Regions from separate parts of the Nocardioides ochotonae genome, predicted to be linked through region 1. Evidence: riboswitches for the same ligand, from Rfam matches in the RefSeq annotation. Region 1 holds a riboswitch; the other holds the start of a gene.
What was found. A riboswitch is a leader RNA that binds a small molecule or an ion and turns the genes downstream of it on or off. The one in region 1 is predicted to bind cobalamin.
Positions count from the first base shown of each region.

Region 1 (5,489 bases):
GTTTGGCACCTCGATGTCGGCTCGTCGCATCCTGGGGCTGGAGCAGGTCCCAAGGGTTGGGCTGTTCGCCCATTAAAGCGGCACGCGAGCTGGGTTTAGAACGTCGTGAGACAGTTCGGTCCCTATCCGCCGCGCGCGCAGGAAACTTGAGAAAGGCTGTCCCTAGTACGAGAGGACCGGGATGGACGAACCTCTGGTGTGCCAGTTGTCCCGCCAGGGGCACGGCTGGTTGGCTACGTTCGGAAGTGATAACCGCTGAATGCATCTAAGCGGGAAGCACGTTTCAAGATGAGGTTTCCCACCCGGTTAACGGGGTAAGGCCCCCAGCAGAACACTGGGTTGATAGGCCGGAGGTGTACAGCAGCAATGCCTAGCCGACCGGTACTAATAGGCCGAGGGCTTGTCTTACACTCACTTTACTGAAACTATCAAGACGACCGCGCAATTGATCGCGTCCACGATCCAACACAACACCCACATGGCACAAACATGTGAATAGTGGCTTGGCTCCCCAGACACACACCCCCGAAACCTCACGGTTTTGTGGCCGGTGTTGATGGGTGGAGTCGATAGAGTTACGGCGGCCATAGCGAAAGGGAAACACCCGGTCCCATCCCGAACCCGGAAGTTAAGCCTTTCAGCGCCGATGGTACTGCAACCGAGAGGTTGTGGGAGAGTAGGACGCCGCCGGACAATCATTCACAGAACGGGTCGCACCCCACGGGGTGCGACCCGTTCTGCTATTTCATCGTAGAATTCGAGGCGATGTCCCCACACCGTGATCAGCCCCGTCGCCAGTCCCTTCCTCGCCGGCTCGTGCCGCTCGCCCTGGGCGGCGTGCTCGCGCTGAGCGCCTGCGCTGGCGGGTCCGAGGACACCTCACCGTCCCCGACGCCCGAGCGTGCGACGGCTCCGGCCGCGGGTGCCGCCCACTGGCTGTCCACCGAGCTCGAGGACGGCCTGTTCGTCGGCGAGTACGGCCCCGACTACGGCCTCACCATCGATGCCGCCCTCGGGCTGGCCGAGGTACCGGGCCAGGACGACGTGGTGCAGGAGGTCGCCGACGCCGTGGGTGCGGCCGTCGAGAGCTACACGACCGGCGTCGACTTCGGCAGCCCGGACACCTACGCCGGCTCGGTGGCGAAGGTCGCGGTGCTCGCCGAGGCGAGCGGGGGAGACCCGCGCGACGTCGACGGCACCGACGTGTTGGCCCGGCTCGAGGAGCTCGTCGCCGACCGGGGCGCGGTGGCCGGGCGTCTTGCCGACGACGTCCAGGACCCGAAGGGCTCCGACTACGCCAACGCGATCGGCCAGACCTACGCGGTGCGTGCGCTGTCCGGTGCCGGCTCCCCGGCGGCGGCGGCGGCCGCGGACTACCTCATCGCCCAGCAGTGCGAGCCGGGTTGGTTCCGGCTCTACTTCGCCGACCCCGACGCCCCGCAGGGCTGCGGGGAGGGTCCGCGTCGTCTGGACGAGCCCGACACCGACGTGACCGCGCTGGCCGTGCTGGCCCTGCATGACGTGCCGGGCGAGGCCGCGAGCGCGGCCGTCGATGCGGCCGTCGACTGGCTGGTCGCGACCCAGGACGCCGATGGCGGCTTCGGCGGCGCCACCGGCACGGAGGGGCTCAACGCGAACAGCACGGGGCTCGCCGGTCTCGCCCTCGAGCGCGCCGGCCGCACCGAGGAGGCAGCACGTGCCGCGTCCTGGGTGGCGGCTCGTCAGGTGACGGAGCCCAGCTGTGGCCCGAACCGGCAGCCCACGGGCGCGGTCGCCTACTCCGCCGACGCCGCGCCGGGGGCGCTTCGCGACCCGGTGGTCCGCGACCAGTGGCGGCGCGCGACCTCACAAGCGGCACCGCTGCTCCAGCTGGTCGGCGATCCGGTCACGGCGCTCGACGTCGAGGTCGCCGACGACGTGCTGAGCATCGATGGGCTCGGCGAGGGCGAGCAGGCCTGTCTCACGGGCCCCAGCGGGTACGCCGAGGAGCTGGTCGGCACCGGTGACGCGCTCGAGGTCCCGCTCGTGGGCGCGGACCCGGCCGGGCTGGAGATCCGCACGCTCACCGGCACCACCCCGGTCGACGCCGGCTGAGCAGCCGTGGAGCACCTCACATCGGGTATCGCCGGCGCGCGAGTCGGCACCCGGGTGGGGTATGTTCCGCAGACACATCCATATGCCCGTGGTGGGGAAAGCCGGTCCAAGTCCGGCGCTGACCCGCAACCGTAGGTCGTGGCTGCACCCGCAGCCACGACGAGCCGGAGCACCCGCCACGACGCATCCTGATCACAACGCTGTCGTGGAAAGCAGCGGTGGTCACCGCCCGTTGCTGGGCAGTGCCCCCCGCTGTGTGCAGCGGGAAGGAACCATGAGCACCTCCCTCGTGCGCCGTAGCGGCGTACTGGCTCTCCTCTCAGCCCTCGTGGCCGGCGGTCTGTCGGCCACCAGCCCGACGCCCGTCCTGGCGGCGCCTACACCGACCGGGACGGCCGCGTCCCCGTCCGGCCCGGCGGACGCCGGCGCCCGGTGGCTCACCGGCCAGCTCACCCGCGGTCTGGTCGAGGGCGAGTGGGGGGCCGACCACGGCCTCTCCATCGACGTCGCGCTGGCGCTGGAGGCCGTGGGTTCGGACACCGGCGTGCAGCAGGTGGCCGACGCCCTGGCGGCCTCGCTCGACGCCTACGTCACCGGTGAGGCGTTCGGCGACACCGGCAGCAGCTATGCCGGCGCCACCGCCAAGGCCGCCGTCCTCGCCCTGGCCGCGGAGCGCGATCCGCGCGCCTTCGGCGGACGCGACCTGATCGCCGCCCTCGAGCAGGTCACCACCGATTCCGGCCCGGCCGCCGGCCGGATCGTGGACCGCAGCACGTACGGCGACTACGCCAACACCCTCGGCCAGGCCTACGCGGTCCGCGCGCTCGACGCCGCGGGGAGCAGCGAGGCCGCTGCCGCGACGTCCTACCTGCTCGACCAGCAGTGCGCCGCGGGGTTCTTCCGCCTCGACCTCGGCGCCGTCGAGGCGACCGAGCAGACCTGCGACGGCGCCCCGGACGCCGACCCCGACACCGACGTCACCGCGCTGGCGGTGCTCTCGCTGCTGCCGCAGGCCGACAGCGACGAGGTGAAGCCGCACCTCACGGCCGCCCTTGACTGGCTGCGGAGCACCCAGCGCCGCGACGGCTCGTTCGGCGGCGGCGTGGCCACCGAGGCCGCCAACGCCAACAGCACCGGCCTCGCCGGCTGGGCGCTCGGGGAGGCAGGTCGCACCCAGGCCGCCGCCCGCGCCGCGGTCTGGGTCCGCGGCCTGCAGCTCGCCCACGCGGGCACCTGCACGCCGTACCGGCGCAGCGACCTCGGCGCGATCGCCTACGACGCCGCGGGCCTCGACACCGTGACGGCGTCCGGGGTCGCTGAGCTGCGCGACCAGGTGCGCCGCGCGAGCGCCCAGGCGCTGCCGGTGCTCCGCTGGGCGCCTGGACGCGTCGACGCACTTCCTGTCCCGCCCATGGCCCCTCCACGGTTCCACCGCGCCGGCACGCGCGTGTCGCTGCGGCTCGGGCCCCTGGCCCCCGGCGAGCCGGTCTGCGTCACGATGGCCGGCGATCGGCGCCAGGTCCGGGCCGACCACACCGGTGCCGCAACCGCGCTGATCAAGCTCCCGGCGCGCACCGCGACGTACGCCGTGCGCGCGGTCGCGCCCTCGGGGGCGCTCACACCGTTCCCGGCCCGCGTGCGCGCGCTCGCGGCGACCACCCCGGTGGTCGAGGTGAGGGCCCGCCCCACCCGCGGCCGGACCGTCCAGGTGCGGGTGCGCGGCCTGGCCGCCCGTGAGCCGGCGGTGCTCCGCTTCCGCGGCACGGTCGTCGCCCGCGGCACCAGCAATGCGTCGGGTCGCTGGACCCCGAAGTTCCGCGTCACCGGCAAGGCGGGGCTGGCCAGGCTCGTGGTCCGCGGTGCCTTCGCCGACCGCACCCGCTCGGTCACCGTCCGGGTGATGCAGTGATCACCCGGATGCGCGCCGCGGCGGCAATGCTGGCCGGGCTGCTCTGCCTGGCTGGGCTCACGACCGCACCTCCGGCCGCCGCCGCGACCTGCACCGACGGTCGCGGCGTGAGCGTGGTCGTCGACTTCGGCGCCCTCGGCGGCGGGGTCCAGCAGATCTGCGACGCCGACGGCGGGGGCAAGAAGGCCACCGCGATCTTCGCCGACAGCGGGGTCGATCTCACCTACGCCCAGCGCTCGGCGGGCTTCGTGTGCCGTGTCGAGGGCGTGCCGGCGAGTGACCCGTGCGTCAACACCTCTCCGGCGGACGCCTACTGGGGCCTGTGGTGGTCCGACGGGGAGACCGGGACATGGGTCTACGCCTCGCTCGGGACCTCGTCGCTGACCGTGCCCGCCGGCGGCTCGGTCGGCTTCGCCTGGAACAGCGGCACCCGCACCCCGCCCGGCGTGACGCCTCCGGTGGCGGCTCCCGCCGCACCGAGCAGCCCGCGGCCGACCCCGGCGCCCGGCAACCAAGGCTCCGGGCAGGGCTCCGCCACCCAGGGCTCCGGCGCTCAGGGCGGCGGCGACCAGGGCGGCGCCGCGGGTGCCGCGCAGCCCGGGGCCTCCGACGCCCCCACCGCCGGCACCGGTACGCCGAGCGCCGCGGCGAGCCCCGGCACCGACCCGACTCGTACGCCGGCGCGCGCGCCTCGGCGTACCGACGGGACGGCCACCGACGCGCCCTCCGCCACCGCGGCGCCGGGCGCCGAGGAGCCCGCGCAGAGCACCGAGGCGATGGAGGAGTCCGCGGCCAGCACCGACGACGGCGGCCTGCCCGGCTGGGTGGTGCTCGCGGTGCTCGCGCTCGTGTTCGCCGGCGCGGGCGTCGTCGCCGTCCGCCGGAGAGGCACCGCCGGACGATGAGCCCCGACCCTCGGACGAGCGCCGGCCCCCGGACCTCCCGCGACCTGCACCCGGTCGCGTGGTGGATCTGGGCGGTCGGCCTCGCCGCGGCCGCATCGATGACCACCAACCCGCTGGTGCTCGGGCTGCTGCTCGGCTCGGTGCTGCTCGTCGTCGCGGCCCGACGCTCCGACCAGCCCTGGGCGCGTGCCTTCCGCCTGTACCTGTGGCTGGCCGCCGCCATCGTGGTCTTCCGCGTCGTGTTCCGGCTCATCTTCGGCGGCGCGTACGGCGAGACGGTGCTGCTCGACCTGCCGACGGTGCCGTTGCCCGACTGGGTCCTGGGGATCACCCTGCTGGGGCCGCTGACCCTGGAGTCGCTGCTCGTCGGGCTCTACGACGGGCTGCGCCTGGCGATGATCGTGGTCTGCGTCGGCGCGGCCAACGCGCTGGCGAACCCCAAGCGACTGCTGCGCTCGGTGCCGCCGGCGCTCTACGAGGTCGGCACCGCGCTGGTCGTCGCGGTGACCGTGCTCCCGCAGTTCGCCGAGAGCGTGCGCCGGGTGCGCCGCGCCCAGGAGTTGCGCGCGGGGGAGCAGGGG
Region 1 is NZ_CP061769.1:1,179,743-1,185,231, forward strand. Features, by position in the region: rRNA gene HBO46_RS05745 (23S ribosomal RNA) at 1-408, shown strand, start outside; rRNA gene rrf (5S ribosomal RNA) at 577-693, shown strand; gene HBO46_RS05755 (terpene cyclase/mutase family protein) at 766-2,094, shown strand; cobalamin riboswitch at 2,168-2,289, shown strand; gene HBO46_RS05760 (prenyltransferase/squalene oxidase repeat-containing protein) at 2,369-4,003, shown strand; gene HBO46_RS05765 (hypothetical protein) at 4,012-4,908, shown strand; gene HBO46_RS05770 (energy-coupling factor transporter transmembrane component T family protein) at 4,905-5,489, shown strand, end outside.

Region 2 (5,489 bases), 1.2 Mb from region 1:
CAGCCAGGCGACCGCGGTGGTCGGGAACCTCATGCCCGCCTCCGACGCAGTACGCCGAGGGTCGCGACCAGGGCGGCGACGCCGAGCAGCGCCGACGCGTCGCGGACGGTGTCGACCCGGTGCCCGACCGGGCCACCCGCGCCGACGACGTCGGCCGCCGCGTCGGGAACGTCGAGGTTGCGCGACCGGGGTCGCGGCGCGGGGGTGCCGCTGGCGCCTGCGCCGTGGGTGAGCGCGCCCCGCACCCGGGAGCCGACCGGTGGGAAGGCCTCGACGGGCGCGGGAGCCTCGGGCGTCCCGGTCGCGGCGGGGACGACGCGCCAGTGGGCCACGGGCGTGCCGGTGCGCAGGTTGACCAGACGGAAGCGGTGCGTGGTGGGCGTGAGTCCGCGCGGCACCTCGTACCCGACGCGACACGGCACCCCGGTGCCGCACGGCTGCGTCGTGGTCGTGCCGGTCGAGTGCCAGGCGCTGCCGTCGGCGTGCTCGACGTCGAAGGTGGTCCCGGGCACCGTCGCCTCCAGCAGCAGGGTCAGCTCCTGTCCGACCGGCTTGCGCCGCGCGAACCCGTCGCCGCGGACGATCGGGGTGCGGGCGGCCAGCTGGGTCCAGGTGCCGAGCACCTGGGCGAGGTCGCTCTGGGTGGTGTCGGCCAGGGTGAGCAGGACCGGCCCACCGGCCCGGCCGTCCGCGAGCAGCGGGAGCGTGAGGTCGGCGGCGCCGAACCCGTGGTCGTCGGTGCGGATCTCCACGGTCGGGCCGAGCGGGCGCAGCCGGGCGCGGCCGGTGGCGGCGTCCAGGGTGACGCGCTGGGCCTGGACCCGCACCCGGACCCGTGGGTTGCCGGTCACGGCCACCTCGTGGGTGGCGCCCTCGATCCACGACACCGGTGCCTGGACCGAGCAGGGCACCGACGAGGAGGCGCAGAGGGCACGGGTCTCAGAGCTCGCGGCGGCGTGGGCCGGCGGCGTACCCAGGGTCGCGAAGGCGAGTGCCGCGGCGGTGGTCGCCAGCAGCTGTCGTCCGGTCGGGCTCACAGGGTCTCTCCCTCGGCGAGCCGGGTGGTGCGCCGCCGCTGCGCCCACCACCAACCGAGCGGGGCGAGCAGGAGCAGCGCGCCGAGCAGGGCCATGGCGCCGGACACGCCCTGGCTGGCGGCGCCGGTGGCGGCGCTCGGCTCCCCGATCGCCTCCTCGCCCCACACCACGTCGGCCGGGCCGGAGGCACCCGCAGACGGCGGAGCGCTGGGACGGGCGGACGCCTGGGCGCCGGGCCCGGCGGACCCTTGGGCGCCGGGCTGGGCGGACTGTGGCGCAGTCGGCTGGCCAGTCGGGCTGGCGGCGGGTGCCGCGGGCGTCGGGGTGCCCGGCGCGACCGGGGGCACCGGAGCGGTGCTCGGCGCGGGCGACGCCGGCCCGGCGGGGCCTGCGGGCTGAGAGGTGGACGGCGTGGCCGGCGCCTCGGGGCCACCGGGGCCACCGGAGCCACCGGGTGCCGCGGGTGCGTCGGGCACGCCGGGCGCGAGGCCGGGGTCGAACTGGGCGCCGCGGTCCTCCGCCTCGCCATGCTCGGAGGGGACCACCGTCCACTGCGCGTAGGCCGGGTCGCTGATCGGGCGGTCCTGGCCGCCGCCGAAGTTGAGGTGGTGGTTGATCCGGAACTGGTAGCGCCGGCCGGGGGTCAGGGTGGCGGGCACCGTGTAGTGCAGGTGCGCGATCTCCCCGGAGGTGTTGCTCAGCCGGGTGGCCCGGTCGAACCCGTGCCCGGGGACCGCCACCCACTCGCCCGCGTCGTCGAGGTACTCGACCCAGTAGCCGACCCCCATGACGTGGCCGACGACGTGCAGGTCGAGCTCGACGCCAGCCGGCTTGTGCTCGGCGTACCCGTCCCCGAGCAGCTTGGGGGTGCGTCCGCCGAACTGCACCACCTGCCCCAGGCGGGAGCGCAGGTCGATCGAGGTGTCGTCGGCGAGACCGACGAAGCCCCAGCCACCGGGCACGTCCGAGGTGGTGCGCGGCACCAGCTTCACGTGGTCGAGGCGGCCGTACCCGGGGCGCGACTCCCGGGTCCTCCCGCCCAGCTGCGCGCCGCTGGGGACCAGGCCCGTGATGGCGCCGTCGGAGTTGAACTCGATCGCATAGAACTGCAGCGCCACGTCGACGCCGGGATTGCCGACCACGTCGGTGGCGAGGATCTGGTCGTACGCCGCCAGGGTGCTCTGGGTGGTGATCCGGCACGGCTCGGCGAACCCGTCGCACAGCCGGTGCTGGGTGGGCTCCCCGGCCTGGGCCACCCCGACGGTGGCCGTGACCGAGGTGACGGCGACCGCGGCGAGCAGCAGGCTCGCGAGCGGCGCGCCGAGCGGCGCGCCGAGCGGACGGCGGTGCGTCGGCATACGCCCGGAGGACGCCGGGCAGGCGGGACGGCGAGGCATCGGGCCCTTCCTGGGTACGGCAAGGCAGGGTGGCCCGATCGACCTCCGTGCCCGCGCTTGTGCGACGACGGGTGACGGTCATGGCCCAGGAGTTCCCGACTTGCTGGTCTCGCCAGCTCACGGTTGCGCAACAGCGCCGGATTCACACCGGCTTCCTCGCTCAGGGCCACGTTCAACTCAGTGACGAGCGGATCGTGGCACACCCGTCCGAGGGCCCACGACAGCACCCCCACCCCGCCGGTCCGCGGTGACGCAGCCCACGCGATGGCGATTTCCGGGGCGCCGGCAGGCGTGCGCTAACGTCCGGTCCCGGTACGTCGAAGGGGAAGCCGGTGCGAATCCGGCGCTGACCCGCAACCGTGACAGGCCCCGGTGAGACCCGGTCCTGAAGTCGGAGCACCTTCCGCGTCACCGTGACCAATCCACGCTGTCGAGGACTGCAGCAGGTCGCCGGCATCGCCGTCGGCTCCCCCTGCGCCGGGACCGGAGAAACCATGAAGACCCGAGGCGCGGTGCTGGCGAGTGCCGGCACTCTCCTGATCACCGCACTGACCACCGGGGCGGCCCCCGCCCACGCCGCCGACTGGCGCACCGGATGGTGCGTCGAGGACGAGGGCCTGAGCGTCGTCGTCGACTTCGGCGCCTCCACCGCCGCCACGGTCCCCACCGAGGGCTGGCTCGTGCGCTGTCTCGTCGGCGGCGAGATCCAGGCGGACGGCCGGGGCACCCGCGTGGCCGCCCTGCGGGCCGTCGGCCTCGGCGTCGAGGCGGACCGCGGCGGGTACGTCACCGCCATCGACGGGGTGGAGGAGTTCGACCCCGACGGCTGGTGGTTCTTCTCGGGCGCCACCGTCGGCGGGCCGTGGGACACCGCCTACCACGACATCGTCAGCGACGGCCCGAACCTCAACAAGGCCCTCGGCGCCCGGCTCGTCGGCGACGACTGGGTCAACGTCCCCCGCCCCGCCCCGCAGTTCGGCCAGCCCGAGCCCGACCCCGAGCCGAAGCCGGACCCGGCGGTCGCTGGCTCCACGCCGCTGGTCACCGGCCGCGCCCAGGTCGGCGTACGGCTCACCGCGGACGCGGGGTCCTGGAGCGCCGGCGCCTCGCTGGGCTACCAGTGGCTGCGCGGCAACCAGCCCATCGTCGGCGCCACCCGCGCCAGCCACGTCGTCACCGCCGCCGACCGCGGGAGGCGCCTGCGTGTGCGCGTCAGCGGCACGCTCGCCGGCTACACCACGACCGTGCTCGTCTCAGCACCGACGGCGTCCGTCGCCGCAGGAACCCTCACGAGCGCCAGGCCGAAGATCACCGGACGGGTCAAGGTCGGCCAGCGGCTCCAGGCCAAGCCCGGCGCCTGGGGCCCCGGCACGGTGCGGTTCACCTATCGCTGGCTGCGCAACGGCAAGCCCCTCGCCGCCACCGCCCGGAACTACCGGCTGCGTCCGGCGGACCGCGGCACGAGGATCACGGTGCGCGTGACGGGCAGGAAGGCGGGGTACGTCGCGGTCACGCGGGCGTCGGCGAAGTCGGTGCGCGTCAAGGGGTAGCGCACACCTGGTCGCTGCATCCGCGACGACGCCTCGTCCTCGAGGCCCCGAGCCCGCGGGCGCGCGTCCGGGAGCGGGCTCACGACGTCTCGCATCGCCTGGTCCGGCGGAGCTCCGTCCTGGTGGCATCGGCTTCCACAGAATCGCCGCAGGGATGCCGAACGGCGACCTCCGCTTCGCCCGGCACGTAGGCCGACCCACGCCCCGCTAGCGTCGGAGGTCCGGGTCGAGCGGGCGCGCGAGGGGCTCGGGGTGGGCGCGGCACCACCTGGCGACCGCGTGTTCCAAGCGGTCCCAGGCCTGCTCGTCGAGCACCGGGCTCGTGGCGTGCCCGACCGCCTCCAGACCTGCGAGCAGACCGAGCTCCTGTGCGGTGAACAGCGCAGGGTCGAGCAGCACAGAGCGCGCGCACGCCAAGTCCCCCGCAACAGCCCACGGTCGTCGCTCATGGCGTCACCCCAGGGGCCCTCGACGCACCGGTGACCCCCCGGCCAGCTGTTCGGCCGGGCGGCCGGCCCGCCGGGGGCCGACCGCCGAACCGTCACTCCTCGGTGAAGACCTTGCGCAGCGCGGCCTCCTGATCCGAGGAGAGGTTGGTGAACAGCAGCTGTGCCGGCTTGTGCCCGGCGAAGGCCTCGTGCACCTTGTCCACGACGGCGTCGGAGGTCATGACGAACAACGCGGAGGTGCCAGGTGTGACCTGGTCGCGCACCTGGGCGATGAAGTCGTCGTCGATCCCCACGTCGGTCAGCGAACCGGCGAGCGCCCCGGTGGCCGCACCCACCGCCGCGCCGAGCAGCGGGACGAAGAAGATCAGCCCGAACAACATCCCCCAGAAGGCCCCACCGAGCGCCCCGATGCCGGTCATGTCGTTGCTCTGGTGGGTCTTGGGCCGCTTCTTCCCCTCCTCCCACGACACGGTGGCGGAGTCGAGGACGTTCACGACGTTCGCCCGTGCGAGCTCGGCGAGCGTGGCGGCGGCCTCGTCGGCGCCTCGGGGGTCATCGAACTTCCACACGGTCAAGGTGGGCTGGGCCATCGCTGGGCTCCTCGCTTGAGCGGGCTCGGCGACCGGTGGGCCGACGAGAGGTGCTCTTCCACCGTGCGGCTCGGCCGGCTGGCGATCCTCACCCGTTCAGGTGGATCGAGGCTCCGCCCTCAGCGCTCCTCCTGGGCGGCCTGCTCCTCGAGCAGCGCCCGGGCGTGCCCGCTGTCCTCCTCCTGGTCCAGCCCGCGGCGGAAGCTGTCGAGCTTCTCCCGACCACCGGGGAACGGCGGCAGCAGCGGTACATCGCGGTCGACGAGCGCCTCGATGACCACCGGGCGGTCCGCGGCGAGCGCCCGCTCCCACGCGGCGTCCACGTCCTCGGGCCGGTCGAGCAGGATGCCGGTCAGTCCGAGTAGCTCGGCGTACCGCGCATAGGGGAAGGCGGGGAGCGTCTGGCTGGCGTCGTAGCGCGGGTCGCCCTCGGTCTCGCGCTGCTCCCAGGTGACCTCGGCGAGGT
Region 2 is NZ_CP061769.1:2,384,741-2,390,229, forward strand. Features, by position in the region: gene HBO46_RS11560 (hypothetical protein) at 1-33, opposite strand, end outside; gene HBO46_RS11565 (hypothetical protein) at 30-1,037, opposite strand; gene HBO46_RS11570 (hypothetical protein) at 1,034-2,434, opposite strand; cobalamin riboswitch at 2,504-2,616, opposite strand; cobalamin riboswitch at 2,705-2,837, shown strand; gene HBO46_RS11575 (hypothetical protein) at 2,929-3,984, shown strand; gene HBO46_RS11580 (hypothetical protein) at 4,192-4,383, opposite strand; gene HBO46_RS11585 (DUF1269 domain-containing protein) at 4,526-5,023, opposite strand; gene HBO46_RS11590 (thiamine pyrophosphate-requiring protein) at 5,143-5,489, opposite strand, start outside.
Region 2: linked by a shared signal. The riboswitch ahead of HBO46_RS11575 (hypothetical protein) and the one ahead of HBO46_RS05760 (prenyltransferase/squalene oxidase repeat-containing protein) in region 1 are both predicted to bind cobalamin.